Regions from separate parts of the uncultured Dysgonomonas sp. genome, predicted to be linked through region 2. Evidence: riboswitches for the same ligand, from Rfam matches in the RefSeq annotation. Region 2 holds a riboswitch; the other holds the start of a gene.
What was found. Region 2 has a riboswitch for thiamine pyrophosphate ahead of thiM (hydroxyethylthiazole kinase). Riboswitches for the same ligand answer to the same signal wherever they lie in the genome.
Positions count from the first base shown of each region.

Region 1: another riboswitch for thiamine pyrophosphate. It lies ahead of QZL88_RS05485 (TonB-dependent receptor); the one in region 2 lies ahead of thiM (hydroxyethylthiazole kinase).

Region 1 is NZ_LT599032.1:1,245,118-1,260,283, reverse strand. It holds gene QZL88_RS05505 (ATP-dependent Clp protease ATP-binding subunit) at 1-1,821, shown strand, start outside; gene QZL88_RS05500 (hypothetical protein) at 1,896-2,498, opposite strand; gene QZL88_RS05495 (AAA domain-containing protein) at 2,530-5,889, opposite strand; gene QZL88_RS05490 (hypothetical protein) at 5,896-6,441, opposite strand; TPP riboswitch at 6,596-6,692, shown strand; gene QZL88_RS05485 (TonB-dependent receptor) at 6,807-9,035, shown strand; gene pnuC (nicotinamide riboside transporter PnuC) at 9,108-9,701, shown strand; gene QZL88_RS05475 (glycosyltransferase) at 9,812-10,876, shown strand; gene QZL88_RS05470 (glycosyltransferase family 2 protein) at 10,873-11,937, shown strand; gene QZL88_RS05465 (hypothetical protein) at 11,941-13,230, shown strand; gene QZL88_RS05460 (nucleotidyltransferase family protein) at 13,322-14,017, shown strand; gene QZL88_RS05455 (HAD-IIIA family hydrolase) at 14,036-14,581, shown strand; gene QZL88_RS05450 (dehydrogenase) at 14,596-15,166, shown strand, end outside.
Region 2 is NZ_LT599032.1:3,158,067-3,173,232, reverse strand. It holds gene QZL88_RS13350 (cupin domain-containing protein) at 131-484, shown strand; gene pyk (pyruvate kinase) at 581-2,047, opposite strand; gene aroQ (type II 3-dehydroquinate dehydratase) at 2,096-2,524, opposite strand; gene QZL88_RS13335 (PLP-dependent transferase) at 2,716-3,978, opposite strand; gene thiD (bifunctional hydroxymethylpyrimidine kinase/phosphomethylpyrimidine kinase) at 4,089-4,898, opposite strand; gene tenA (thiaminase II) at 4,982-5,635, opposite strand; gene thiE (thiamine phosphate synthase) at 5,638-6,276, opposite strand; gene thiM (hydroxyethylthiazole kinase) at 6,287-7,078, opposite strand; TPP riboswitch at 7,159-7,258, opposite strand; gene clpB (ATP-dependent chaperone ClpB) at 8,094-10,685, shown strand; gene QZL88_RS13305 (S9 family peptidase) at 10,865-12,799, shown strand; gene QZL88_RS13300 (hypothetical protein) at 12,868-13,092, opposite strand; gene QZL88_RS13295 (GlsB/YeaQ/YmgE family stress response membrane protein) at 13,120-13,368, opposite strand; gene QZL88_RS13290 (OmpA family protein) at 13,570-14,244, opposite strand; gene QZL88_RS13285 (hypothetical protein) at 14,298-14,627, opposite strand; gene QZL88_RS13280 (rhomboid family intramembrane serine protease) at 14,773-15,166, opposite strand, start outside.

The sequences.
Region 1 (15,166 bases), 1.9 Mb from region 2:
GGTGAGCCCGGAGTGGGTAAATCTGCGATTGTGGAAGGGTTGGCTTTGCGTATTACTCAGAAGAAAGTGTCTCGTGTATTGTTCGACAAACGGGTAATTGCTCTTGATATGGCTTCGGTGGTTGCCGGTACTAAATACCGTGGACAGTTCGAAGAACGTATCAAAGCAATACTTAACGAATTGTCGAAGAATCCGAACATTATATTATTTATCGATGAGATACACACTATCGTTGGAGCAGGAGGGGCAACCGGATCACTGGATGCTGCCAATATGCTGAAACCGGCTTTGGCCCGTGGCGAGATACAATGTATCGGTGCAACTACGCTTGACGAGTATCGCAAGAATATAGAGAAAGACGGAGCGCTCGAGCGCCGTTTCCAGAAAGTAATGGTAGATCCTACTACTGCTGAAGAAACATTGCAGATACTGCATAATATCAAAGAGCGGTACGAAGAGCATCACAATGTGAAATATACGGAAGATGCGCTCGCAGCTTGTGTGAAATTGACTGACAGATATATTACAGACCGTAACTTCCCGGATAAGGCTATTGATGCCCTGGACGAAGCTGGTTCACGTATGCATATCGCAAACATACATGTTCCTAAGGAGATAGAAAATATTGAAAAGGAACTGAAAGATGTTGTGGAACAAAAAGGTGAAGCAGTGAAGGCTCAGAAATATGAGCTGGCAGCCAGCTTTCGCGATACACAACGTCAGCTGATGGCTAAGCTGGATGCGGCAGAAGCTGAATGGAAAGCTTCATTGAAAGAAAAACCGGAAACTGTAGATGCAGAGATGGTCTCTGAAGTGGTTTCCATGATGTCGGGAGTACCTGTGCAACGTATTGGGGAGTCGGAAGGAGTTAAACTTGTAGGAATGCAAGACAGTCTGAAAACTGCAGTAGTAGGACAGGATGAAGCTGTAAACAAGATTGTGAAAGCAATACAGCGTAACCGCATAGGACTGAAAGATCCTAATCGTCCGATAGGTTCGTTTATGTTCCTTGGGCCTACAGGGGTAGGGAAAACTCATCTGGCAAAGAAGATTGCCGAACAACTCTTCGACTCGGCCGATGCCCTTATCCGTATTGACATGAGCGAATATATGGAAAAATTTAATGTATCACGCTTGGTCGGAGCACCTCCGGGATATGTAGGATACGAAGAAGGTGGTTTGTTGAGTGAAAAAGTACGCCGCAAACCATACTCTGTGGTGTTACTGGACGAAATAGAGAAAGCTCACCCGGATGTATATAACATATTGCTGCAAGTGATGGACGAAGGTCATTTGACCGATAGTATGGGACGTAAGATAGACTTTAAGAATACGATATTGATAATGACTTCCAACGTTGGTACACGCCAGTTGAAAGACTTTGGTGGAGGTATTGGATTTAATAAGCAATCGGCCGCTAACCGCGAGTATTCGAGAAGTGTACTTCAGAAAGCATTGAACAAGACATTCTCGCCTGAGTTCCTGAACCGTGTGGATGATATCATCACATTCGACCAGCTGGATAAGTCTTCGATAGAAAAGATCATCGATATAGAACTGAAAGGATTCTATAAACGTATGGCTGAACTAGGTTACACGATCGAGCTGACTCAGGAGGCCAAAGACTTCCTAGCCGATAAGGGTTATGATGTTCAATTCGGTGCCCGTCCGTTGAAACGTGCTATCCAAAACTATGTGGAGGACGAAATCGCCGAACTGATACTCTCGGGTGCAGCCAAGGAAGGCAGTACTATATCCTTCGAAGTGGATAAAGAGAAGGATAAGTTGAAAGCTGTGGCTCATGAACTTGCGCAAGCTTAATAGTAAGATTATTATAATAAAAGAGGTGCTGATTGTAAAAGTCAGCACCTCTTTGTATTTTAACTTAAGGACTTTTAGTTGAGGTTTCGTACATGCCTTAATAGTTCCTCTTTGATTACAATAATCCCAAGGCCGATAATCCGGTTCGCTTCTATAAAATCCTGATCATCATCCAACTTTTTGTGACGACGGACAAAGTCTTCGAGGCTGTCAGCATCCGTATAGCCTTCAAATATCAAATCCTTGGCTGCTTTAGCTGCTTTTACTTTGGCTGCAATATCATTTAATGAGGGAATAAGACTCAGTGTCAGCAATGCCTTATCCAGCAGTTGATAATCGAGGGATATACCGAAATCTTCGGCTTCGACTACCCGTAGCCATTGCAAGATATTGCCGATACTCTCTTTAGTGACTCCATCGATTGGCTGATAGTTTTTATCATAGATGGCTTCTTTAATATTAGATATAGCCCTGTTGATATCGAATCTTTCAGCTTCGTAGTATTCAGCTGCAGTTTGTTCGTCACAGCCTGTTTGTTCGCATATCTCTTTGATGGATTTGGCTTTGAACAGATAGACGCATTTTTCGACATCCCCGTCATTTGCTTTCAATAGCTGCAAGGCTTCATGCATCGGTACCGGGACTATTCTCCGTAATTCTTTTATTTTATTGGTCATTGCTTATTCTTTTTTAGACAAAATGTAGTTATCATGGATTGATAACCGACTTATTTACTATCTCCCTGTAGATTGGGTTCTGATTCAGGATATAATCATTCCCAATCATAAATAGTTGCTCGCGAGCCCGGGTAAGAGCTACATTCAGTTTGCGGTCTACAGTACGCTCGCGGTTCAGATTACTAAAGAATCTCAGTTGGTATGGCTTGTTGAAACAAAACGAAAGAATGATGATATCCCGCTGACTACCCTGATAACGCTCTACGGTATCTACCATAATATCATTCAACTCAGGAATTTCAGTTTCTTCCAGTTTCTGCTTTATCAGCGCGATTTGATTACGGTAGGGAGTTATTATGCCTATGGTCTTCCGGGTGTCAAAAGCCATGTTGTTAAGTCTGTAAATCTCAAGTATTGCTTTTATTAAAGAGATAACAACATCTGCTTCCTGTTTGTTCAGCTTATCCGAATTGTTTGTATTGTCTGTTTGCCTGACAGGGATAAATGCAGTCCGTTTTGTCGCAATTAATGATTGCAATTTATCCGATCTGTCGTATGTTTGATATATTAAAGGCTGGTATTGCCTGTCAGTAGCTACATGTAGCATATTGTCATAAAAGCTGGTGTTGACAAGGGACGCAATATCTTCATGCATCCGTCCGTGATAGGTCAAGGTATCATATGCATGTGTCCAGCCTTGTTTTTGACAGACATGAAACAGCCGCTCGAATAAGGATTCGCGGCAATCGGATAATTCAATGTCATTTAATACGGACTCTTCTACTTTCGACTTGTTTTCATCCTGCAAAGTGATTGTAGACAATTGTTTATGATCTCCTATCATAATGAACTTGTCGAACAGAGGTAGAAGCCCTATAATCTGCGACTCCAGTATTTGAGATGCCTCATCTATGATAGCAACATTAAACTTCTTCAAGTCGAACAATTCGGGCTTTCCGGTTATGGAAGCCAGAGTGCCGACAAAAATACGGGTACGGTCTATGGTTTGGATCAGCTCTTTTCTACTGTCTGCCTGATGGGAGATATTTTGCAGCAGGCGATGACGATAACCTTCACCGCACGAGAGTTCCGCACCTATACGGATATATCTGTCACACTCGTCTTCACTTTTGCCGAATGCCTGACAGATGGAGGCGCATAATTCATCCACGGCACGGTTGGTATATGCCATTACGAGGATATTCGTATCCTTTCCGGCAGAGAAACGCTCTATAAGTTGCCGGGCAAAGATGGATGTTTTACCTGTTCCCGGAGGCCCTACAATAAGGAAGTAATCTTCGGCTGCTAAGGCTTTATCTATGATGTTCTTCTGTTTTGCCTCTTTTGTGGCATCCGTCGTTAATTTATACAGGGTGGATGAGAGCGGTTCCCGTAAGCCAAGTAATAACTCTTTTTTGTCATTAGGAGCGGACAGAAAGGCATACAGGCTCTTGTACATGGCATTATAACTATGGTCTAGCTTGTCATGTTCCACAGCCCAGTATCTGTATCGGGAGAAGAAGTTGCGGTTTCGTTGTTTATATCTGAATCTCAAGACTACATGATATGAAGAAATCTCGACTACAGTACCTTTTAATATCTGGTTTGTCAATACCGACTCCCCACTTTTTTGGCGGGGGTAAAGAATACATATTTCTCCTTCACGGAAATTGACACAATCATCTTTATCTCTCCTGAAGCGGATAATCATATCCCGGCCCGAGTCGTCAATATCTTCTATTTCAAGATTGGCAATGAGCTCTAAAGAGTCTTGCCGTTCTTCAAAAGAAGTATTCCATAAGGCGGATACACTCATGGATGTATTATAACCTTCGTCTCCAGTCTTTTGAAGATATAGCTCTCTGGTAATAAAGTTGATGTAACGATAAAAATATGCCCTCTCTAGTGGAGTTGCCTTATCTATTACCTTTTCTAACTCTGCCAACTTGTCTATAAAGAACTGGGGTACGCGACCGTAATTATCCAGATTAAAGAGATTTCGGAACATTTTCTCTACATATTCTGCACCGCCGATATATAAATCATGCTCGGTAGCTACAATGAGATTCCGTACGTTTATAATATCTTTTTCCAGTTGTTGGTAAATTGCGGAAAAGCGTATATTTTCTCCTGAATTCTCGGCCGAGGAATAAAGGATGGTCGGATATATATGTCGTGCATCCTTGCCGAATACACTTTGTATCATCAGGCGATAGATAGCGGTCTGTGTCTCATGATTAGGTGCTATCTTGGTCACATCTTCACGAGGATAGGGTGGTTTACCCGATTTCAGTTCAATTATACGATCTATACCCGTTTCGTCATTTGATAGCTGGAGTAAATCGAGCCGACCCTGAAAACCGTATTTTTCACAAAAGAAAGATGGCTCAAGCGTACAGGATGACGCATCGAATCCGTTTGCAGGCATATCATTCAACACTACACGCTTTATGTTTTCGAACTGGCTTCGGGCTTTCGCCATAAATTCTTTGAAAGCACCGTTATCACTTATTTCTTTACACGCTGCGTATTCGAAAGGCATGGAACGGAATGATTTCATAAATACTTCTTCGAATGCTAGATTATCGGCATCTTCGGCATAAATGAGTTCATCGAGAAAGAAGTTGGCAAGATTACCCAATAGTATGTAATGTGTGTTTGCATTGGGCTCGAACTTACGGCGAAAGTAATGAAGGTACGAGCTACCGTATGATTGAAAACACTCAGCCATTGCCGAAGCATCTATCAGGTAATCGGGTTCGAGTACAAACATTTTAGGAATGTAGACTCCCGCATCGTCTGCTTTTACGTCAATGAGGTTGAGTTGTGCCCCAATCCAAAGGCGTTCAATGGTTTCATTGAATATATTATTGATGGGAGAGACATTGTATCTCACTTTTAAGCTTTCTCCGATAAGGCTTTCGGACTGACAGATAAGAAGTTCGTTTTCGGCATCTATTTCCAATACCTGTACACGTATTCTATTCGATAAATCGTGAGACACAGGCTCATAATCGAACACAGTATCTTCTACATAGTTGAAATCCTGTTTTTCGCCTTCTATATATAAAAGGAAATTTTCCAGACCTTCCTTTGCTTGCTGATACTGGTCGGGAGATACCAGATTCTTATCGTTTCGCAGTAGGTAGGATGCTTTTATGCGTATATTCTGCAACTGCCATTCCAATGATTTTGGCAGTTCATATTTTTGCCCGATAAAGACAAGGCGTGAAAATAAAGAGGGAAACTGCAAAGATTCACCGGCGGTGATATCTTTGCAGCCTCTCTCAAGTATCCGTTTCAGACGGATATATTTATTTCTTAATGATAGGTCGGAGCTATCTATTTGTTGTATTTCGGAGAGATAGTCAGATTGAATGAAACCGGACATGTTAGATTATCTTCGAATAGTAACATCAAGTGAGCTATCCAGATATATTTCCATCTCTACATTCGAGATACTTGTTCCCTGACGGTTTGTGACATATCCGTCTACAACAATATTAATCCGTCCGTCTCTGTAAAACTTGTACATGGCGTCATTCATGAAATTATAGAATTCGGGATCGTTAGAAGTATTGAATATAATCTTTTCGAAGTCTTCATATACTTTTATATCAGAGGCGTAAAGAAATTCTCCAACACCCTGAACACTAATATATAAATCCCGGATAACATCTCCTTCTCGTATATCTCCTGTAATTGTAAGGGAGGTACCTCTGTATTCCATACCTATAATATCGCCATAGCCTAAATCAGGTAGATCACGGAAAGAATAACTTCCTCCACCATTACTGCTAAAAAAACCTTTATTATTTGAGGTTGCTAAAAAATCGCAGTACAATCCGCTTCTAACTATATAGTCATCGTCGCTTTCACATGACGAGAAAGAAACTAACGTTACAATAGAAAATAGAATCGCAATAAAAATATTCTTCTTCATGTTTTTTAAGTTTTATGTTACAAAGGTAAATTAAATTTATTAATATTATATATGACTAGGAAAATCCCCTTTTGTAACATTGGAAATCCTAGTTATAGAAAAATTTTATAATAGGTAAACACTTATTTATTAAAATGGTTTAATTATCTTTGCTTCGAAATCTTAGGGGTGCCTTAAAATTACAGGCTGAGATCACACCCATTAAACCTGATCCGGGTAATGCCGGCGTAGGGAAAGAAGATGCTATTGCGCACGTGCATATTCTTAAATTCCGGGAAATCATCTTATCAAACCCCTTTTTTGTTTAACGTCAAAGTATAAAACAATAATCATTTGTCTTATGCTTATAGAAATTTTGTATGTAAATGAAAAAGGTATTTTTAGCTTTTGCTGCTTTTATAACAACTGGAGCAGGAGCTGTTTATTCACAACAACAGGCGGATAGCCTTAAACTCATAAAACTGGAGGAGGTTGTCGTATCTGCCACCCGGGTAAGCTGGGGAGCACCTATCTCGTATTCTGATTTGGGAGAAGTGGAAATTAAAAAGGACAATGCCGCAAAGAATATTCCTTTTATATTGCAATCCCTTCCATCGGTAATTTCATATACCGAAGGCGGAACGGCCGTAGGAAATACGGCGCTTCGTATCAGAGGTACGGATGCAAGCCGTATAAATGTGACATTGAACGGTATGCCGCTAAATAATCCGGAAAGTCAGGAGGTGTATTGGGTTAATCTACCGGACTTGTCTAACTCATTGCAAAGCATGCAGGTGCAGCGGGGAGTGGGCACATCGACAAACGGTACGGCCTCTTTTGGAGCCAGTATCTCTATGCAGACAGCCGGAGGAAAGGGCAATAAAGCCTATGCCGACCTGTCATCTGCCTATGGGCAATACAATACTTTATTGCTGACAGGCGCAGCGGGAACAGGTATCATGAAAAGCGGACTGTCGCTCGATGCCCGCTATTCGTATATCAAGAGTGACGGATATATCCGCAACGGAAAGGTAGACCATAAGAATATATATGCGGCATTGTCACACTATTCCGATAAACAACTGATTCGTCTTATTTACATGAATGGTATTCAGCATACGGGTATTACATGGGAAGGTATAAGCCCTGATACACTAAAAGTTAACAGGCGCTACAATCCTGCGGGAAAATATAAAGATGATAATGGAAGAACCCAATATTATGATAACGAAACGGATAATTATTACTCTAATATAGGGCAGTTGATTTATACCCGTTATCTGACAAACAGGCTGACTCTGAATGTAAACCTGAGTTATAATAATGGTTACGGCTATTACGAAAATTATAAAGTGGATGAGGCTTTTGCAGATTACGGGCTAGGAAAACAAATTGTAGGCGGGACAACATATGAGAGTTCGGATCTTATATTACGTAAGCTGATGCAAAACGATTTCTATGTAGGTGGTTTCAATCTGGACTATAAAACGGGGAAGTTCGGCATTACAGCCGGAGCCATGTACAGCTATTATGATGGATCACATTACGGTAAACTTCTGTGGGTGAAGCATAATGAGAATATCCCTGAAGGATATAAATGGAATCGCAATACAGCCGTAAAACAGGATATGAACGCCTTTCTTAAAATGGAATATCGCCCGGTAGATAACCTGTCGCTATTTGCTGAGGTGCAGGAAAGATATATTGATTACCGCATGAATGGGCTGGATGATGATCTGATGGATTTGACCAATAAGAATTATTATAACTTTATAAATCCGAAAGGAGGTCTTTCATTCCGGTTCAGTAACTATAATGAGGTTTACGGATCATTCGGCATTTCGAATAGGGAACCATTACGGGCTGACCTGAAAGAATCACTGAAAGGCGGAGGTTCGCGAAGTATTGCTCCCGAAAGGTTATATGATTATGAGTTAGGTTATAAGTATGCTAATTCAATAGTTTCGTTCAGTGCCAATTTCTATTACATGGACTATAAAGACCAGTTGGTACAAACCGGAAAATTGAATGATATCGGTTATAAGTTGCAGGAAAATGTACCTGACAGCTACCGTACAGGAATAGAACTGTCATTGGCTTATACCCCTACCGAATGGTTGCGTCTGGATGGGAACCTGACATTGAGTCGTAATAAGATAAAGAACTATACGGTTTATTACGATCTGTATGATAATCAGAATGACTGGAATCAGGTAGGACAAGTTTCGGAATTCCATAAATCAACCGATATTTCATTCTCTCCGAATACGGTAGGTAGCCTCGGCGTTACATTCAAACCATTCGAGAAAGAAGATTTTACGCTGTCTTTTATCAATAAGTATGTTGGTCGTATGTATTATGATAACACTTCGAATGTCGATAATCGTTTGTCAGATTATTTTGTAACCGATATGGTGGCTTCATATACACTGGATGCCCCTAAAATTGGTAAATTTGACTTTCAGTTTTTCATCAATAATCTGGCAAGTATCAAATATAGTGCGAATGCATGGGTATATACTGCCCGTTTCAAAGATGGAAGCGAATCGGTTGACCGTGGATTATATCCTCAGGCAGGAGCGAACCTGCTGGGGAAAATAAGATATCGTTTCTGATAGAAATGTAATAATAACGGCGGAGTATCTCATAGCCATACCGAGATGCTCCGCTAATTTTAGAAAATAACGATGGATATAATTCTTTCTTTTATAGAAAATAACTGGGTAAGCATAACCGGCGCAATTATAGGGCTGGTTTTCCTGTATTTGGAATACAAGGCAAATGTATGGATGTGGGCTGCAAGTATCGTTATGGCGGCATTCTATATCTATATATTCTATAAGACGGGCTTGTATGCCAGTATGGGGATTTATATCTATTTCTTTTTGGCTTCTGTCTACGGCTGGATAGTATGGATTATGCATAACAGGGATAAAGATTCGGGAGCGGAGATTATTACCCATGTAGGGAGACGATTTATTGTTCCTATTATTTTAGGTGTCGTTATTATCTCGCTGTTGATTTATTTTATTCTCATACAATTTAGTCACAATCCGTCTTTTATTACTATCGGTGACGCCATTACCACATCGCTTAATATTGTTGCATTGTGGATGATCTCCCGTAAGTGGGCCGAGCAGTGGTTGCTCGTAATACCGGCTAACGCAGTATCAAGTATATTGTTGTTCATTCAACAAGATGTTATGTCAGGTATATTGTTTTTCATCTTCTTCATTGTTTCTATTTTTGGATATATAAATTGGCGCAAGATGATTCTCTGATAATTAAGGATTTGAAAATAAATTAAAGAAAATATATAAAAGTGATATTTTTCTCAATAATAGATTATTCCTATTATCTTTACAATTCAAAATTGTAGGCAAAGCATTAAATGAAGATTTTCCAGATCATAACAGTTTCAGAATATGGGGGAGCGCAGACGATTGTGGCAAATCTGGTTAAAACCTTGAGTTCAGAACACGAACTATTTGTTTTATATGGAGGTGGTGGTGAAGCGTGGAACGCTTTAGGAAATAATTTTACAAAAATAAAATTAAATAATCATCGCAAGGAGGTATCGATAAGAGATATAAGTCTGCTCTTCAAACTTTATTATTATAGATTCAAATATAATCCCGATGTAATACATCTTCATTCCTCGAAGATGGGTGTATTGGGACGTATTGTCTTCAGTCGTAAAAAGACAGTATATACGGTTCATGGATTTGACTCGATACGGAAAGCATTTAATCGGTTTCTGGTTGTCGAACGTTTTCTCAGAAACAGTGTATATCGAATAATAGGAGTCAGCCAATACGACGTAGATAGCATGCGTGAGGAAGGTATTTATAAGAATGTAGAATGTATATACAATGGCGTTACGGATCAGTATCTGGAGCAAATTGAAATAAAGGACCGGATTACAACTGAACTGGACAGATTGAAATCATCCTATTCCAAAATAGTAATGTGTATATCCCGTATTTCGAAACAGAAAAAGTTCGAACTCTTTCTGGATATAGCAAAACAGATGCCGCAATACGCGTTTGTATGGATTGGAAATAAAACAGAGATGCATGGCGTACCTTCCAATGTTTTCTGTTTAGGAGAGACGCATCTGGCATGCTCCTACCTGAAATATGCAGATTTGTTTATACTACCGTCCAACTACGAAGGGTTACCTATGTCCCTGTTAGAAGCATTGGCTTTCGGAGTCCCGGTGGTCGCGTCGGCTGTGGGAGGTATAACCGAAGTTCTTGACGGTAAAAACGGATTCGCTGTAGATAATGATGTAAACCTCTTTACTGAGAAGATAGAATATATCTTTTCGGACGAAAATATAAAAAAAAGCATGTCAATACATGCAAGAGAATCATATCTTGCTAACTTTACAATCGAAAAAATGGTAGATGGATATAAATCCGTCTTTAACGCAATCGTTGCAAATAAAAAATGAACAAGCCTCTGGTCTCGGTATTGATGCCTTGTTACAATGTGGAAAAGTATGTGGAAGAATCGATGAATTCGATTCTGAATCAGACATATGCCGATTTGCAGATTGTAGCAATTAATGATTGTTCTACAGACAATACCGGCCGGATATTACATGGCTTAGCCGAAAAGGATTCCCGGATAACGGTTGTAGAAAATGAAGAAAATCTGAAGCTTATAAAAACCCTGAATAAAGGAGTCAGTCTCTGCAAAGGTGAATACATCGCGCGTATGGATGCAGATGATATAGCTTTGCCTACCCGTATAGAGAAGGAAGTCGCATTTTTGGAGAATAACAAAGAACATGATATTGTAAGTACACTTTTTTATGCTTTCAGAACAGAAAATCCCGGTAAACGGGATTTGCACCACAGCCCTCTGAAGGATGAAGAATTAAGGGCATATTTGCTGTTTAAATCCGGCATTTGCCATCCGGCAGTAATGATCCGCAAACGTCTGTTTACAGAATTAGGCCTGAGTTTCGAGACTGAGTATCTTCATGTCGAAGATTATGCTCTATGGTCTAAGGCTATGTATAAAACGAAACTCGCTAATATCGGTGAACCTCTTCTTTTGTATCGTGTTCACCAACATCAGGTGTCGTCATTAAATGAAGAATTACAGACTGATAACAAGAAAAAAGTTTTTAAAATTCATTGTTTCCGTTTAGGCTTACCTACAGACGGTGATTTTCTGGAAATATATTCATCCGTAGCCGAATGTGTACCTCTGCATTCATCTTTCAGGTATTTAGATCAATGTGAAGAGTTTATGCTTTCTTTGATTCGGATAAACAGGGAGAAGCCATTTTGCGATGCGGCATATCTTGAGCGCATGCTATCAGTTCACTGGCTCCGGTTATGTGCAAACTCGCGCCTGGGATTGAAGGTGCTTCGCAGGTTGAAAGAGTCTCCTTTGTATAAGGAAGAGAATTATACCTCAAGAGATTTTGCTATTCTTTACACAAAGTGTACTTTTAAACTCAAATATAGAAAGTCGCTTATTTACAAATTTGTATTCAGGTAATATATGTCCAAGCTAAAGCAGATTATTCCGATGTTTTTGCCGTTGATATTGACGTTTTACTTCATATATCCGCAGGCACTTGACGTACGGGGTTCTTCCTTTATTCTCTTATCAGGAGTATTGGGGCTGGGGCTATATGCTTATCATAATTTCCCATTCAGGGAGGTGGTGTATGTTATAGCCGGCCTGCTTGTCATGCTTTTTATATTTTACACTTCGGGCTGGCTGAATAATATGAGTGACCCTTATACATTTGGCTATATCAGAAGTCAGATAGCATGGTTCTTTTCGGCATATCTGGTTATTTTTTCTATATATAAGATACATAAGAAACCCTCGTTCAATACAGTTCTACTGTATATTGCCGCAGCTATAGGATTGCAGGCACTGATCACATTCGGTATGAATCAGAGTGATGCTATACATGATTTTTTCTTTTCTATACAGATGCAGGCCGAATATACAGAAGATGTTATGGAAGAAGGAGGAAGTCAGCGACTTATGGGGTATGGTATCGCCTTCTTTGGAGCAGGGGTCATAAGCGGTATAGGACTTATTGTAATTTCCTATTTGCTAATGAGACTGAAATTAAACAATAAAGGATTTATTGCATTAGCCCTGCTATATGTTTTTACCTTCTATATAGGTCTGTTTATGGCTCGAACAACAGTTATCGGGGCTGCTGTCGGCTTGGCTGTTATCGGAATTTTATACCTGTGGGATAATAAATCGGAGAGAAAGCAGGCGAAGATATTTCTGATTTCTTCCATTTTTATGATGGCCGGAGGATATATTTTCGCGATGTTTTATTTCCCCCATTTTTCCGATTGGGCATTTGAATTGTTTACCAACTTTATAAGAACTGGTAAACTGGAAACACGCTCATCTAACGGCTTGGAGGAAATGTTTCAGATTCCCAAAGATTTGGATACTCTTATTTTTGGTTCGGGAAGGATGTCTTTCTTTGGCACAGATGTCGGATACTCGCGAATGCTTTTTTGGGTAGGGGTTCCCGGTACTATCTATTTCTATTGTTTTGCTATGTTGGTGGCCAGGATTTATATGACTAAAGACTGGGCGGTAAACCTGATGTCGGCGGCGATAATTGTCTATTCCTTAGGTTTAAATGTGAAAGGATGGGTCGATCTGAATCTTATTATATATCTGTTCTTCTTCTATTTTATGTTCTATAAATATTATATCTATATACCAAGCCGTAATATAGGAACGAGGACCCTGGCTAGTTTCAGAAATGAAAAGAAACGAAGAGGCAGGGGAACGGATATGCTATGAGTAGTTTGTAATTAAAGTATTGGTCACATCTTACAGTGGCCGCCATACATGAAAAAATAATAAATAAGTCGGAGACTTTAAATAAAAAATAATGAAAGAGTGTATTATTTTGGCAGGAGGCTTTGGTACACGTTTGCAGTCCGTTGTGAGCGATGTACCTAAATGCATGGCCGAAGTTGCCGGAAAACCATTTTTACAATACTTATTTGATTATGCAGCTAATGAGAAATTCGATCATCTGATATTGTCATTAGGTTATAAATCTGATATTGTTATCAATTGGCTTGAAACACAAAACAGGCCTTTCGAAATTTCATATGTAGTAGAGGAATATCCTTTAGGTACAGGCGGGGCTATAAAGTTGGCATTCGGAAAAGTAAAAGGAGAAGAAGCCTTCGTTATAAACGGTGATACATTTTTTGATATCGACTCCGGGCTGTTTTTGGATTTTCATAAGAGCCATGGGGCCGATCTGTCGGTGGCTCTTAAGCCAATGGCGGACTTTGATAGATACGGTTCGGTAGAGCTGGATGATAGTGAGCGTATTATCTGTTTTAGTGAAAAGCAGTATAAGAAACAGGGACTGATTAACGGAGGTGTATATATAGTAGCAAAGAACCTGTTTACCAGATTATCTTTGCCTGAAAAATTTTCTTTTGAAAAAGATATAATGGAGTCACACCTCGGCGATTTAAATATATATGGTTGTCCTCAAGATAACTACTTTATAGATATAGGAATACCTTCCGATTTCGAAAAGGCGAATGTGGATTTTTCGAAGAAATAGGAGAGGTGAAAAAGAAAAATGGATAATTTGAAGGAATATAAATACCTTTTCTTAGACAGAGATGGTGTAATCAATGTGGAACGTCCCGGTGATTATGTAAAAAATACATCTGAGTTTGTCTTCGAAAAAGATTCATTAAAGGCAATAGCACTGTTATCTCAGGCTTTTGATTATATATTTGTTGTAACAAACCAAAGAGGAGTAGGGCGAAATGTAATGTCCCTGTCCGATCTGGAACATGTACACAGTGATATGTTACATGAGATAGAAAAATGCGGAGGCAGTATTACCCGTATATACTTTTGTACCGATTTGGATTCTGCGGCTATAAACCGAAAACCGAATGTAGGTATGGCTTTCCAGATTCAGCGGGATTATCCTGTAGTTGACTTTGCCCAATCGATAATGGTGGGTAACAGCAAATCTGATATTGAGTTTGGTAATAAGCTGGGGATGTTAACTGTATTGGTAGGTGATAAATATAAAAAAGAACATAAAATATATGAGACTGTAAATGCTTATTACGAAAATCTGTATAAGTTTGCAGTTGATTTTACAAAATAATAAAAAATCCGGCCATGATTGTAAGAAGTAAGGCGCCTTTCAGATTAGGATTAGCAGGCGGGGGAACGGATGTTTCTCCATATTCGGATCTGTATGGGGGCTGCATACTCAATGCTACTATTAGTCTCTATGCATACGCTAATATAGAGCCTCGTACCGATAATAAGATTGTATTTCGTATACCTCAGAATAATGAGGAATATGTGTTTGATGCATCTTTGGAACTTCCCATATTGAATGACAAAGCGGATCTCATGAAAGGTATTTACAACAGGGTAGTGAAAGATTTTATACACAAACCATTATCTTTTACTCTTACTTGTGCTTTGGAGGTTCCTTTTGGATCGGGGTTGGGAACATCTTCAACATTAGCCGTTGCCATATTAGGGGCATATGCAGAATGGCTTACATTGCCTTTGGGTGAATACGATCTGGCGTATCTGGCTTATCTTATCGAACGTGCCGACCTGAAACAAGCCGGAGGAAAGCAGGACCAGTATGCGGCCGCATTCGGAGGATTCAACTTTATGGAGTTTTACTCTGATGATAAAGTTATTGTAAATCCGTTGCGGATACGTAACGAGA
Region 2 (15,166 bases):
AAACAAGAAATAGACCTGCAACCTTAATACAGGCTAAAGATAATCATTTCGCAATTATTTTTAGAAAACAACGATATTTTCCGATATATTTCTTAATTTTAAGACATTGCACCTTAAATTTTATAGAATTATGAGCAGAGTGATAGATAAAAAATCGGCGCCTCATTATTTCTGGGGCGATAATTGTAGCAGTTGGATTCTCATGAACAGAGATTCCTTATCAGTGAAAATCGAAACTATGCCGGCCGGGACACGGGAAACTTTACACTTCCACTCATCCTCACGGCAATTCTTCTTTGTATTGAAAGGTACTGCAATCTTTAATGTAGACGGTAAGAAAGTGACAGTAAAGGAACAGCAGGGCATACTGATAGAACCCATGATGAAGCATTACATTGCTAATGAGACGCAGGACTCTATCGACTTCATCCTTGTATCGCAGCCGGACAACGACACGACTAACGACAGAACGGATGTGGAATAAACGAAAGAAGGATGCTTAATCAAGCATCCTTCTTTATTTTGACAAAGCGACAAATCAAAACTTATCATTCAAACTCATCACTTATAACTTTCAAACTTAGTCTACAGGCACCTCAAAAGCATCACCTGCATCTACTACACGGCCAACACCGTTGATTTCAAGGAAAGATGTTCCTTTACCTTCTCCGAATGAACCACTAAGGTAAGCAACCTGATCATCTTTCTTAACCAGCCCTTTGTCTAACATAGAGTTAAGAGCTTTCAAGAAATATTGCTTATGCTGGTGAGTTGTAAACCCGGTCGATTCCTGATAACTTGCCTGTATTCCGTAGCATACCGAAAGTTGACGGGCAACTTCATTACTACAGCAAACAGCATAAACAGGACATTTACTGCGGAATGCAGCAATTGTACGAGCTGTACGGCCAGTATAACTATCAGTGATAATAGCAGCCAGACCCAGCTGAGTTGCAGCTTTTACAGCTTGTTTTGCAAGGAATGATGTAGTATCATATTCCTCATCTTTAAACGGAACAGGAATAACTTTTTCGTCCAGTTTAGATTGCTCTGTAGTAGCACAGATCTGAGCCATTGTACGAACAGCCTCCAATGGATATTTACCGTAAGCTGTTTCACCACTCAACATCACAGCATCAGTTCCGTAGTATACCGCATTTGCGATATCTGTTACTTCGGCGCGTGTAGGACGTGGATTCTCGATCATTGTGTGCAACATCTGAGTTGCTACGATAACCGGTTTCTTGTATTCGATAGACTTACGGATAAGCAAACGCTGGATTGCCGGGATTTTTTCCTGTGGTACTTCAATACCAAGGTCACCACGCGCAACCATTACGCCGTATGCAGTTTCGAAGATTTCGTCGATATTGTCAACACCTTCCTGATTTTCGATTTTAGCGATAATCTTGATAGGGCTGTTATATTCGTCAAGGATTTTCTGTACATCCAAAACGTCTTGTTTGTTTCTTACGAATGAGTGAGCGATGAAATCAGCTTTGTTTTCTATTGCGATCTCGATACTTCTCTTATCTTTTGCTGTGATAGAAGGAAGATTTACGCTAACACCCGGTATATTTACACTCTTACGGTTACCGATAGTTCCATCATTCTGGATTTCGCAAAGAAGGTAATCAGCCGTTTTGTCAATAACTTTCATTGCAGTTTCACCATCATCAACGAGAAGCGTGCTACCTACAGGCACATCCTGTACGATACTTGGATAAGAAACACCAATTTGCTCTTGTGTGGAAAGGAAATTCAAATCTCCGACAACTTTAACTTTATCGCCTGTTTTTACAATGATTTTTTCTCCTGACGCATTTTTAGCTGTACGTATTTCCGGACCTTTAGTATCCATCATGATACCAATGTAAGGAGATACTGCGCGTACATTTGTCATTACTTGAATAAAGCCTTCTTCTGTCATGTGGGCCGAATTCATTCTAACAACGTTGATTCCTGCGTCGTACAACGACTTAATGAAATCAACATCACAACGCATGTCTGAAATTGTAGCTACAATTTTCGTTTTCTTCTGAGTCATAAATGCAATTTAATTAATGTATATAGTTCTTTTTTAATTCTAATCTTCTCAGGCCTTTTTTGTCTTTCGAAAAAAGTCTATTGCAAGTTCGTATGAAAATAGCCCCAAGCCGACTACTGATCCTTTGCATGCTGCCGCAATCATTGATTTGTGCCGGAATTCTTCCCGTGTGTGGATATTGGATATATGCACCTCCACTACAGGCGTATTCACAGCCTTGATAGCATCATGAAGGGCAACAGATGTATGCGTATAGGCTCCTGCATTTAAGACGATTCCATCAAATGAAAAACCTACCTCATGTATTTTATCAATCAGCGCTCCTTCGTGATTAGATTGAAAATATGATAGTTCGCAGTCCGTATAAGTTTGTTGCAACTGGGAGAAGTATGTTTCGAAAGAAGTATTCCCGTAAACATCCGGTTCCCTTTTACCCAACAAATTCAAATTTGGCCCGTTTATTATCAGTATCTTCATTTTTATCAGCTATTTAGCGCCGAATTCAGCTATTTTGTTTGTTTAGAGGACAAAAGTACTACTTTTCTTTGAAAGAAGTAACTAATATTTTACAATTAATGTAAATTAATGAACGTTTTTAATAGTGAAAGCAGTAGTAAAATTTATTTTGATTATACTGCCCCACCCAAAGCATCTGATACGATTGGATATTAATTCAAATCATTCAGTGCCTGTATTATATCAGCCTGCAAATCTGAAACGTCTTCCAATCCGACAGATAAACGCATCAGATTATCTTCTATTCCCATCACTACTTTCAGTTCAGGTGAAAATGTCCCATAGATTGTGGACTCGGGATGGATTATCAATGTTTTATTATCAAACAAGTTTGTTGCACGACGGATAACCTGTAGTCGGTCCATAAATTTATAGCATGTTTCTTTGCTCTCCAGGCTGAAAGTGAGCATAGCGCCGGGATTACCACGAAATAGTGTATCCGATATTTTTTTATAAGGAGAGCTTTCCAATTTCGGATAACCCACTTTTACAACTTCTTTCCGGCCAGCAAGGAATTGTGCCAGCTCGTACGCTGAAGCAGACATTCTTTCGTAACGCAACTGCAACGATTCCATTCCCAACGCCTGCAAGTAGGAAGCCTCGGGATCCATAGCCGCACCTATATTACGTGCAATCTCACGTTTCAGTTTGAATGAAAATCGCGAAATTCCGTCTTGATGGGCGACTATAGCCAATCGCTTATTCTGTGCCCAATTGAAAGTACCATAGTCGAGAATAGCACCACCAATTGTAGTTGCACCGCCTGATATATATTTCGTAGTCGATACCACTTCGATATCCACTCCGGCTTTGCGGGCATCGAAACCACACCACGGAATGATAGTAGTATCTACAATCATCGGCACATTACGCACCTTCAACACCTTCGATATTTCGGGCAGATCGGCTATTTCCAAATGGGGGTTTGTTATCAGTTCGCAGAAGAAAGCACAGGTATTTTCATCAATCGCCGATGCTATTTCTTCAATATTATCTGTATTCACAAAACGCACTTCAACCCCGAAAGCCGCAAGCGTAAACTTAAACAACGAAAAAGTATTTCCAAACAGATGCGGAGAAGTCACAATATTACTTCCGACATAAGCTATTGTAAGAAATGTATTGGATATAGCTGCCATACCGGAAGCTACCACCATTACATTTTCAGCACCGGATGCTGCCTTTATTTTACGTTCAAAATTCTCAACCGAAGGGTTCGTTATCCGGGTATAGGTATGAGATGCCACCTCCTCTTTATACTGAAATGCGGCGGCAATACTTTCCGAATCGGAAAATTCGAAGGCTGCATTACGGTATATAGGCATTGCTATAGCACCGTGTACATCCTGTTTATTAAACTTTTCGCTGATAATGCGGGTAGAAAATTTCTTACTTTGAGAGTCGTCTTGAGCCATCAGTTTATGACATTTGAAAATTAAAGCTCAAAGGTAAAAAAGACTTATGGAATATTCATTACAATGTGATGAAATATAATCCTAAATACCATAAATATGGCAGACACTCTCTATTCCCAGAAATTAAAGAAATGATGTACAGGCCCGTGCCCCTTACCTATTTCATAATCGGCTCCGGCCTCAATAGCCTTGCTCATATACTCTTTTGCTTGCCTAATAGCATCGTTGAGAGGAAGCCCGTGAGCCAAAAATGCGGCTATGGCAGAAGAGAATGTACAACCCGTCCCATGCGTATTCTTTGTATGGATACGTTGCGAACTCAGTTCTATTATTTCATTGGTCTCGGCGTTGTAGAATACATCGGTCAGTTTGTCCTCGGTCAGGTGGCCGGCCTTCAGCAATACGGACACTTTATTCCCAAACGAAAGGTCTTTAATAACTTTTGGCAACTCCTCCTGACTTCGGATCTTTTTGCCCAACAATATCTCGGCTTCGGGAATATTCGGGGTTATAACCCTGACAAAAGGGATGAGCTCGCTTTTCAATGTTTCAATCGCCTCATCCTGTAGGAGTTTATCGCCGGATGTGGCAACCATTACAGGGTCGAGGACAATATTTTTTATATCGTATCGTGATAATGTTTCCTTCACGGCCAATATGAGCTCCGAAGAATGGAGCATCCCGATCTTTATCGCATCGGCGCCGATATCATCCAACACAGATTTTATCTGTCCCGACACAAACGGAACGGGGATAGGATGCACATCCGTTACACCTATTGTATTTTCATCTACTACGGCCACAATGACCGTTGCTCCGTAGCAACCGCAGGCCGAAAAAGTTTTCAGGTCGGCCTGTATCCCTGCTCCCCCGCTGGGATCACTTCCCGCAATGGTAAGTGCTGTTTTATAGTGTTTCATATTTTAATTGAAAGTTGAAAGTTGAGAATTGAAAACGGAATATGATAACTTTCAATTTTCCATCCTCAACTTTCCATTATATGTTATACCGCCCATTTCTCCAATCGCCATGCGCTATCCCAGAATATCCATTCCATTCTGGAACACATGACATATGCATCGGTCATTGCTTGCCGTTGCTCCGGAGTACATCTATGCGCAAGTTCGTCGCAAATGGAAATAGCTGTTTTTACAGATTGTTCGAATGCTTCCCCGCCATATGTATTTATCCATTCCTGATAAGGGTTTTCACCTTTTACCTGATGTTCGAGGATATAATCTCCCACCTCTTTGTAAATCCAGAAGCAAGGCAATACAGCCGCAGCAATTACCTCCACAGGAGCGCTTGCCAGTTGCCTCAAAAGAAATGAAGTATATAATAAACAACCCGGAGATGGTTCAGGTTTCGAAATAGAAGCTATTTTACTGACGAAGCTTTCGTGTAACGCCTTTTCTACAGCTATACTATCTCCGGCAAAGTGGATAAAAGCCTCTATATGTTCAGGGTTACTGAGCTTTGAAGCTATTCCGGTCAATACCTTGCCATATTCGGCAAGATATAGGGCATCCTGCTGAATGTAGAAGATGAATTTTTCCCTGTCGAGTGTACCATCTATCAATCCCTGAATAAAGGGTTGCTCCAATATTTTATTGTATATGGGTTTTGCTGCATTCCATGCCTGTTCACTCCATTTCATAGCTATCTATTTTTTGATTTGTTTATGGTTTCTTTTAGCTGACGAGCAGATCGCTGCGGATCAGAAGCCGACATAATAGCCGACACTACCGATATACCATCTGCACCTGCCTGTATTATATCCTGCGCATTCGTCAGGTTGATACCTCCTATTCCCACACTGGGATGTCCGGATATGCGGGTTATTTCACGTATTCCTTCCAAACCCAAAGCTGGCGCTGTGTCTGTTTTAGTCTGTGTACCGAATACAGGCGAAATGCCTATATAGTCTACATCGAGATTATTAGCATCTATCGCATCTTGAATACTTTCAACAGAAAGGCCAATAATCTTATCCTTACCAAGTAGCTTGCGGGCAACTGCGTAGGGCATATCACTTTGTCCGACATGTAAGCCTTCGGCATCGCAAGCCAATGCTATATCGAGCCTGTCATTTATTATAAGAGGTACATTGTAAGATTTCAGTATGGATTTCAATCTCATCGCCAGGTTATAAAAATCGAGCGTAGAAGCATCCTTTTCCCTCAGTTGTACCATCGTCACCCCACCTCTCACGGCTTCCTCAACAGCCGTCTCCAACGGCCGCCCCAGTGAAAGCGAACGGTCGGTAACCAGATAGAGGCTCAAATCGAATGTCGCCATCCTATTTTGTTTACTTTATATTATCCTTTATTACCGCTTCATCCAGATTGTAAAGCTCGTCCAGAAAATTAACTTGTAAACTTCCGTTTCCGGAAGACTTACGGGCGGCAATTTCTCCGGCAATACCCATAACAGCCATACCATGTGTAGCAGCTTCGAGCATATCGCCATTGACTGCAGCAAAGGCCCCAACAACCGCCGTAGCAGTACAGCCCATCCCCGTTACGCGTGCCATCATCGGATTGCCATTCTCTACGGTGCGCGTATCCTCACCGTCAGTTATATAATCGGTCTGCCCACTGACAACAACGACTGCACCTGTTTCCTTAGCCAAAGCTTTTGCTGAATCGAGAGCAGAATCGGAAGAGTCGGTACTATCGACACCTTTAGTCTGTACATTCGCATTCCATAAGGCAATTATTTCGGACGCATTCCCCCGAATAATGGAAGGTTTACATTGTTCGATAATCTGTTTACACACTTTCGTCCTGTATGTGGTTGCCCCTGCCCCTACCGGATCAAAAACGATCGGAGTATTTTTAGCCAGAGCGGTTTTACCCGCTATTAGCATAGCTTCCACCCACTGAGGCTCAAGAGTTCCGATATTTATTACTAATGCAGATGCTATACTCGCCATTTCGGCGACTTCTTCGAGCGAATGCGCCATAACAGGGGATGCCCCAACAGCCAGTAAGCCGTTAGCTGTATTGTTCATCACTACATAATTTGTGATGTTATGAATCAACGCGGATTTGCTTCTGACAGCATTTAAATCCCTTACTAAATTTTGAATATCAATCATATCCGGATAATATTAAATATAAAAAGCCGCTTCGAATAGTACGAAACGGCTTATAGATATATGTTTGTTATAACTAAAAATCTAAAATACGACCGTTTTCCTACGATGCCCATTACAGCACATCAGGTTCAAGGGTTTAATCTCAGCTCTTTCCGAAAAAGAACACCCCTAACAGTGACATGCAAACTTAACGAAATTATTGGAGAAACAAGTCGTATTTTGAAAGAAGTTTATCTATATAATCAGAGCTGATAGCCTTTAGCTGTTAGCTTATAGCTCTTTGATGTATTTACAGACCCCTCCATTGGCTTCGCTTCGTTCTGCCGATTTTGACTCCGTCGATTTGCAATTCAATTCTCCCCTCGGGGCAGGGCTGTTAAGTTCTCTTCTTTGTTCTGTTATTTTCTGCTGTCATTGGCTCCGCTTCGCTCTGCCGAACGTTGTTTCTGAGTGGAACGAAGGATCTCGACCCTGAGAAACGAGATGTTTCACTCCGTTCAACATGACACAGAGGGTATGAAAAATTAGAACTTAACAGCCCTGCCCCGAAGTGAGGCTACAGAGAGGGTAAAAGCTAATTGTTAATTGATCTTTGTGTTACCTTTACATACGCTTCGCTCCTGTGACCGTTGGTTGTTACCTTTTGGAAAAGGCTATAGGGGCGGAATATCTTCCGCCCGAAATAGAAAAAGGTCTGCGGGCGGAAAATATTCCGCCCCTACAAAAGAATGCAGAACCTGTTACCTTTGTTACCTTTTGCGCCTTTGCATCTTTGCGAGCGTTATCTCTCATCCCTGATTAAGACGAAGTTACGGAGGATTTTCAAAAAAGCAACAGGATAAAAAACATGTAAAAAGTGTCAAGTTTGTCAAGTTTTTAAATCGCCATTTGCGTAAGACTAAAAACGACGAACAATATGACATTTTGTCAAAAATATCAACTTGGCAAATATTTTGAACAACAAATACTAAACAACAGTTTTATTAAATATAAGCAAACAAAAAAAACTAAACATATGAATTTCAATAATTTTACAATCAAATCTCAGGAGGCGATACAAAAAGCCATTGAGATCACAAAAGACAAAGGCCAACAGTCTATAGAACCGGCTCACATCCTCATGGGAGTCATCATGACCGGAGAAAATGTCGTAAATTTCCTCTTTCAGAAACTGGGGGCTAATCCCGGTCATTTAACAAATGTATTGAGTAAAGAGGTTGATTCTTTCCCGAAAGTTTCGGGAGGAGGCGAAGCATTTCTCAGCCGCGAAAGTAATGCTGCACTGGAAAAAGCTGCTGAATATGCAAAGAAGATGGGTGACCAGTATGTTTCCCTCGAGCATATATTATTAGGTGTATTATCAGGCAAAAGCACGGCGGCACAGATGCTCAAGGATGCAGGCGTATCCGAAAAAGGATTGCAACTGGCAATCAATGAACTACGTAAAGGAACGAATGTAACCAGCCAGACAGCCGAAGACACTTACCAGTCTTTGGAGAAGTATGCTATAAACCTGACTCAAAGAGCCAAAGACGGAAAGCTGGATCCTGTTATCGGCCGCGATGACGAGATACGCCGGGTATTGCAGATACTTAGCCGCCGTACGAAAAACAATCCCATACTGATAGGTGAACCGGGTACGGGTAAAACCGCTATTGCAGAGGGGCTTGCGCATCGTATTGTACGCGGCGATGTTCCCGAGAACTTGAAAAGCAAACAGATTTACTCACTGGATATGGGAGCACTGATTGCAGGGGCTAAATATAAAGGTGAATTCGAAGAACGACTGAAATCTGTAGTGAACGAAGTTACCAAGTCGGAAGGGGAGATTATCTTATTTATCGACGAGATACATACATTGGTAGGCGCAGGTAAAAGTGAGGGAGCCATGGATGCTGCCAATATCTTAAAGCCGGCGTTGGCAAGAGGAGAGTTACGTTCGATAGGTGCTACTACACTTGACGAATATCAGAAATATTTTGAAAAGGACAAGGCTTTGGAACGCCGTTTTCAGACTGTAATGGTAGATGAACCGAGCGAGGCCGATGCAATCTCTATCCTGCGGGGACTGAAAGAAAAATATGAAAACCACCATAAGGTGCGTATCAAAGACGAGGCTATTATTGCTGCCGTGCAACTGTCGAGCCGTTATATATCCGACCGCTTTTTGCCTGACAAGGCTATTGACCTGATGGACGAGGCTGCGGCAAAACTGCGTATGGAAGTGGATTCCGTACCGGAAGAACTGGACGAGAAGAGCCGCCGGATCAAACAACTCGAAATCGAACGTGAAGCTATACGCCGCGAGAATGACAAGTTGAAGGAACAAGAGCTATCGAAAGAAATAAGCAGGCTGAAAGATGAGGAGAAAGACCTGAAAGCCAAGTGGCAATCGGAAAGAGAAGTCATCAATAAGATTCAGCAGAACAAGATAGAAATAGAGGACACCAAATTCGAAGCGGAAAAAGCCGAGCGCGAAGGCGATTATGGAAAAGTTGCCGAACTACGTTATGGTAAATTGAAAGAATTGGAAGATGGTATTGGTAAATTGCAAGGACAACTGCATGAAATGCAGGGAAATCAGGCAATGATAAAAGAAGAAGTAGATTCATACGATATTGCTGATGTGGTTTCCCGCTGGACAGGCATCCCTGTGAACAAGATGCTGCAAAGCGAACGGGAAAAATTACTGAATCTCGAAGTAGAATTGCACAGGCGTGTTGTGGGGCAGGATGAAGCTATTTCTGCCGTATCAAATGCTATACGCCGTAGCCGTGCAGGACTGCAAGACCCTAAACGACCTATCGGTTCGTTTATATTTCTGGGTACAACAGGTGTGGGTAAGACCGAACTGGCGAAAGCACTCGCCGAATTCCTGTTCGATGACGAGAATATGATGACCCGTATCGACATGAGCGAGTATCAGGAAAAATTCAGTGCTACCCGGCTTATCGGGGCACCTCCGGGATATGTCGGTTATGACGAAGGGGGACAATTGACAGAAGCTATCCGCCGTAAGCCGTATTCGGTAGTCTTATTCGATGAAATAGAGAAGGCGCATCCTGATGTTTTCAATATCTTATTGCAGGTATTAGACGACGGACGACTGACCGACAATAAGGGTCGCGTAGTAAACTTTAAGAATACAATCATTATTATGACGTCCAATATGGGCTCTCCCCTGATTCGTGAAAACTTTGCCGGAATAACACCAAAGAACCACGACGAAGTAGTAGAGAAAACCAAACGCGAAGTGTTGGATATGCTAAAAGTGAATATGCGCCCCGAATTTCTGAACCGTATCGATGAGACAGTTATGTTTGAGCCATTAAATCTGGCACAGATAGAACAGGTTGTCCGCATGCAGCTCGAAGGCGTAGTGAAAATGCTGAAAGGCAATGGGGTGAAACTGGAATTTACAGAAGAAGCTATTACCGGAATTGCGCAAATGGGTTACGATCCTGAGTTCGGGGCACGTCCTGTTAAGCGTGTTATACAGCGTACCGTACTGGATACACTATCGAGACAACTGCTTGCCGGAACAGTGGATAAGGAGAATCCCATCATAATAGACATGAAGGATGGGGAGTTGAGTTTTAAGAACTAAAAAGACAGATATGACAAATCCGATTGATTTCTTAATCAACCGGATTTGTCTGTTTTAAGACATCTGGATTACCTACAAAAGGCACTGAAAGAACTTTTTTAAACAAAAAAACTAATCTTGTGATTTTTTAATACATTTGTACGACAAGTACTTATAGTAGTAATATAATCATTTTAACTATGAAAAGGAAATCATTCACATTTAGCATTATCGCTTTATTCTGTTTAACATTTGGGTTAGTTACCTCGTGCAATAAGGCCCCGGTTCCGGCCCCAATATTACCGTTAGAAGATTTTTTCAGAAACCCGGAAAAGGCCTCATACCAGATTTCGCCTGATGGAAAATACTTTTCTTATACTGCTCCATACGAAAAAAGGATGAATATCTATGTGCAGAAAATAGGGCAAGATTCGGCCGTAAGAATTACCTCCGAAACAGAGAGGGATATTGCCGGATATTTGTGGGGTAATAACAATCGCATCCTGTTCCTGAAAGATACCGGAGGTGACGAAAACTATCAGCTTTATGGCGTGAATATAGATGGCAGCAACCCTCTGCCACTCACTGCATTCGAAAAAGTGCGTACTCAAATCATTGATGACCTGCCGGAAATAGACAGCGAGGTTATTATCGGACTAAATAAGCGAAATCCTCAGATCTTCGATCCTTACCGTTTGAATATTGAAACGGGAGAATTGACTATACTTGCTGAAAATCCGGGCAATATCCAAGGATGGATGACCGACCATGATGGCAAATTACGCGTTGCCCTTTCGCTTGATGGAGTGAACCAAAGCCTTCTGTACAGAGACAAAGAAGAGGATGCTTTCAAAGTCCTTATAACTACCAGTTTCAAAGAAACGCTCAACCCATATTTCTTTACATCTGACAATCAAAAGCTATACGCAACATCGAATATAGGCAGAGATAAAGATGCATTGATCGTATTCGATTTTCAGACAATGAAAGAAGAAGAGGTACTCTATGAAAACGAGAAATACGATATATCCGGAGCATCATATTCAAACAAAGACAAGAAATTGCAGTTGGTTGCATATCAGGGGCACGATGGTATCAAACGTCATTTCTTTGACGACAAGCTGAAAGGTATATATGATAAAATATCTTCGAAGGTAGCGAACAAGCCGTTTGGGATTAACAGCAAGAACAAGGATGAAAATATGCTTATTGTCCGCACGTACAATGACAAGACACCGGGAGCTTATTATGTCTATGATGTGGAAAAAGACATATTGACACATATCGCTGATATTTACCCGTGGCTGGATGAAAGCAACATGGCAACAATGAACTGCATCACATATAAAACACGTGATGGGCTGGAAATAGAAGGATACCTGACACTTCCGAAGGGATATACGATGGAGACTGCAAAAAATCTGCCTGTAGTAGTTAATCCACACGGAGGGCCTTGGGCGCGAGACGGATGGGGATTCAATCCTGAGATACAGTTTCTCGCAAACAGAGGTTATGCTGTGTTTCAAATGAATTTCCGTGGCTCTACCGGATTTGGCAAGAAGTTCTGGGAAATATCATTTAAGCAATGGGGAAAAACCATGCAGGACGATATAACGGACGGTGTGGAATGGCTCAAAGCAAAAGGAATAGCTAACCCCGACAAGATTGCTATATATGGAGGAAGTTATGGAGGATATGCTACTTTAGCCGGCCTTACATTCACTCCTGACCTCTACACCTGCGGTGTGGACTATGTAGGAGTATCAAACCTGTTTACATTCCTTAATACGATACCTCCATACTGGAAACCAATGCTAGATATGATGTATGAAATGGTGGGAGATCCGAAAAAGGATAGTGTTCTGCTGGCGAGTTCTTCTCCGGTATTTCATGTAGATAAGATAAAAGCTCCGTTATTTATCGCACAGGGAGCAAACGATCCGCGTGTAAATAAAGACGAATCGGACCAGATGGTGGAGGCTCTGAAAAAACGAGGAATAGAAACCGAATACATGGTAAAGGATAATGAAGGTCACGGGTTTCATAACGAGGAAAACAGATTCGATTTCTATCGCGCTATGGAAACATTCTTAGGAGAACACTTGAAAGAGAAACAGGAAGCAGAGAAGAAATAATATCTTCTATATATAATAAGAATGGGTAACAACTAAGTTACCCATTCTTATATTTTCTTATCTGTGTATTATTTGCTCTCTTTTCCGTTATTCAACTCATATTCAACACGGTCTTTGATATATTCCACCTGATTCTTGCCTACATCGGCTACATTTTTCAGGTTTCGTTTTGCTTTGCTGGCAAATTTATTCATATCGTCGCAAAACCCGTCTAATTTACCTTGTTTGTACAGTCTGCTTACTGCATAAATTGCTGCAGCACCCAAAGCTGCTCCTATCAATACTTTCTTCATAATTATTCTATTTATCAATTAGTAATTCTATTCTTTCTTGCGGCTAAACAGGGATATTATCCAAAGCAGTACAATTGCACCGATTGTGGACATTACCAGATTACCTATAATACCATTTACACCCAGGCCGAGCAACGTAAATATCCATCCGCCGAGTAAACCTCCAACAACTCCGACTATAAGGTTAAGGATAAGACCGAAACCACTACCCTTCATTATTTTGCCGGCGATAAATCCGGCCAGAATACCGATTATAATTGACCATATAAATCCCATAATTTCTTATATTTACTTGTTAATATTGTGAAGTTTGAAATCTCCTGTAACCTACTGCTTTTATTAAAGCAGTCATTTATATAACATCCGGAATGTTAAAAAAGTTCGCTATTTCTTCAGCAGACAAAAAATTCAGCTATATAAAAAAATGAAGACTGTTCGTTATGAACAGCCTCCTTATCTATTGTATTTACAAAGCTATTACTTACCTTGTTCAGCGTCTTTGATCATCTTTTCATTAGGAAGGATATAGATCTCAACACGGCGGTTTTGGCTTCTTCCTGCAACAGTACTATTGTCAGCAACAGGCTGAGTAGAACCGAAACCCTGAGATACCATACGGCTACCAGACACTCCTTTAGTTTGAAGGAAGTTATAAACCGATTGTGCTCGCTTTTCAGATAATGGATTATTGATCGCATCAGAACCAGTATTGTCTGTGTGACCGTATATCTGAACATCTGTATCAGGATTGTTGTTCAAAGAAGTTGCAAAGCTTGTCAGTGCACTTTGAGAAGCAGAATTCAGTGTGCTTGAGTTAGTAGCAAACAAGATACCTGATTCGAAAGTAACTTTGATAGCTTGCCCGTCATTGATAGACTCAACCTGAGCACCATTGATCTGTTCCAATTCTTTCTTTTGTTTATCCATTTTGTTTCCGATAACAGCACCTGCAGTACCTCCTACTACAGCTCCGATACCTGCACCCCATGCAGCACCTTTACCTCCACCGATAATGGCTCCGATACCTGCGCCAAGAGCTCCTCCTGCTCCTGCTCCGATACCACCACCTTTTACTGTATCACTAGCTCCACAGCTAGAAAATATAACTGCGCAACTCATAAATATTGCTGCAAGAATTGAAAACTGTTTCATAATTGATAAAATTTTAATTATTATTTGTATACTTTTTGTTTGTGATATTTTCTTTATTCAAATATTCCTATTGAATCGCAATAAGCAAGTTCTCCCTGTATGATAAAGGCTATTTCATCTTCTGAGAAATTATTCACTTTGTCCTTCTTGGTATATTTCAGGACATAGGCGACAATTTCATCTTCATCGATATTTACAACCGATTCTTCATCGGTTTCATCGCTCATAAATCCTTTTTCATCATAGAAGTCATACACAATATCGATGATATAATTTATCTCATCGTTTGTATACTTTCCTTTCATTTCCTGGGGAAGATAGTTCTGTATAAACTTTACTGCATCATCCTCGTCGTACTGTATAAGGTCTTTCTCGTTGCTCATTATTATTGCTTTTTACTTACAAAATATATGTATAATTTAATAACAAAGTAATAAGTGCTATGTTCAATGAACGAAATAGTTTTTACAGACTAAGACATTTTGATTTGTCATTCCGTTTGTGTTAAAAAACATAACAAATGTACAATTATTTCTTTCTTAAAACAAGATATGCCAAAACAATCAAAGGAATTATCATTATTCCGATATATAATGTATGGATCTGAAGTATTACCGGTGCAAAAACTATAGCCAGAATAAGCCCTATAGCAGCACCTCCTAGATGCGCGTCATGTCCTATATTCCCTTGTCTGGTCTGCATACCGTATATGGAATATCCCAGATAGAGTATTCCGAAGATCCATCCTTTCATGGGAAGGATAAACATCACCCCAAGCGTCATATCCGGATATAAAGCTATGGCGGCAAACAAGATGCCTACAACGCCACCCGAAGCACCGATAGCACTATAATAATATTCTTTACGGTGAACCCATAAGGACAATAAGCCTCCTCCTATGATGGATAAGAAATAAATTGTC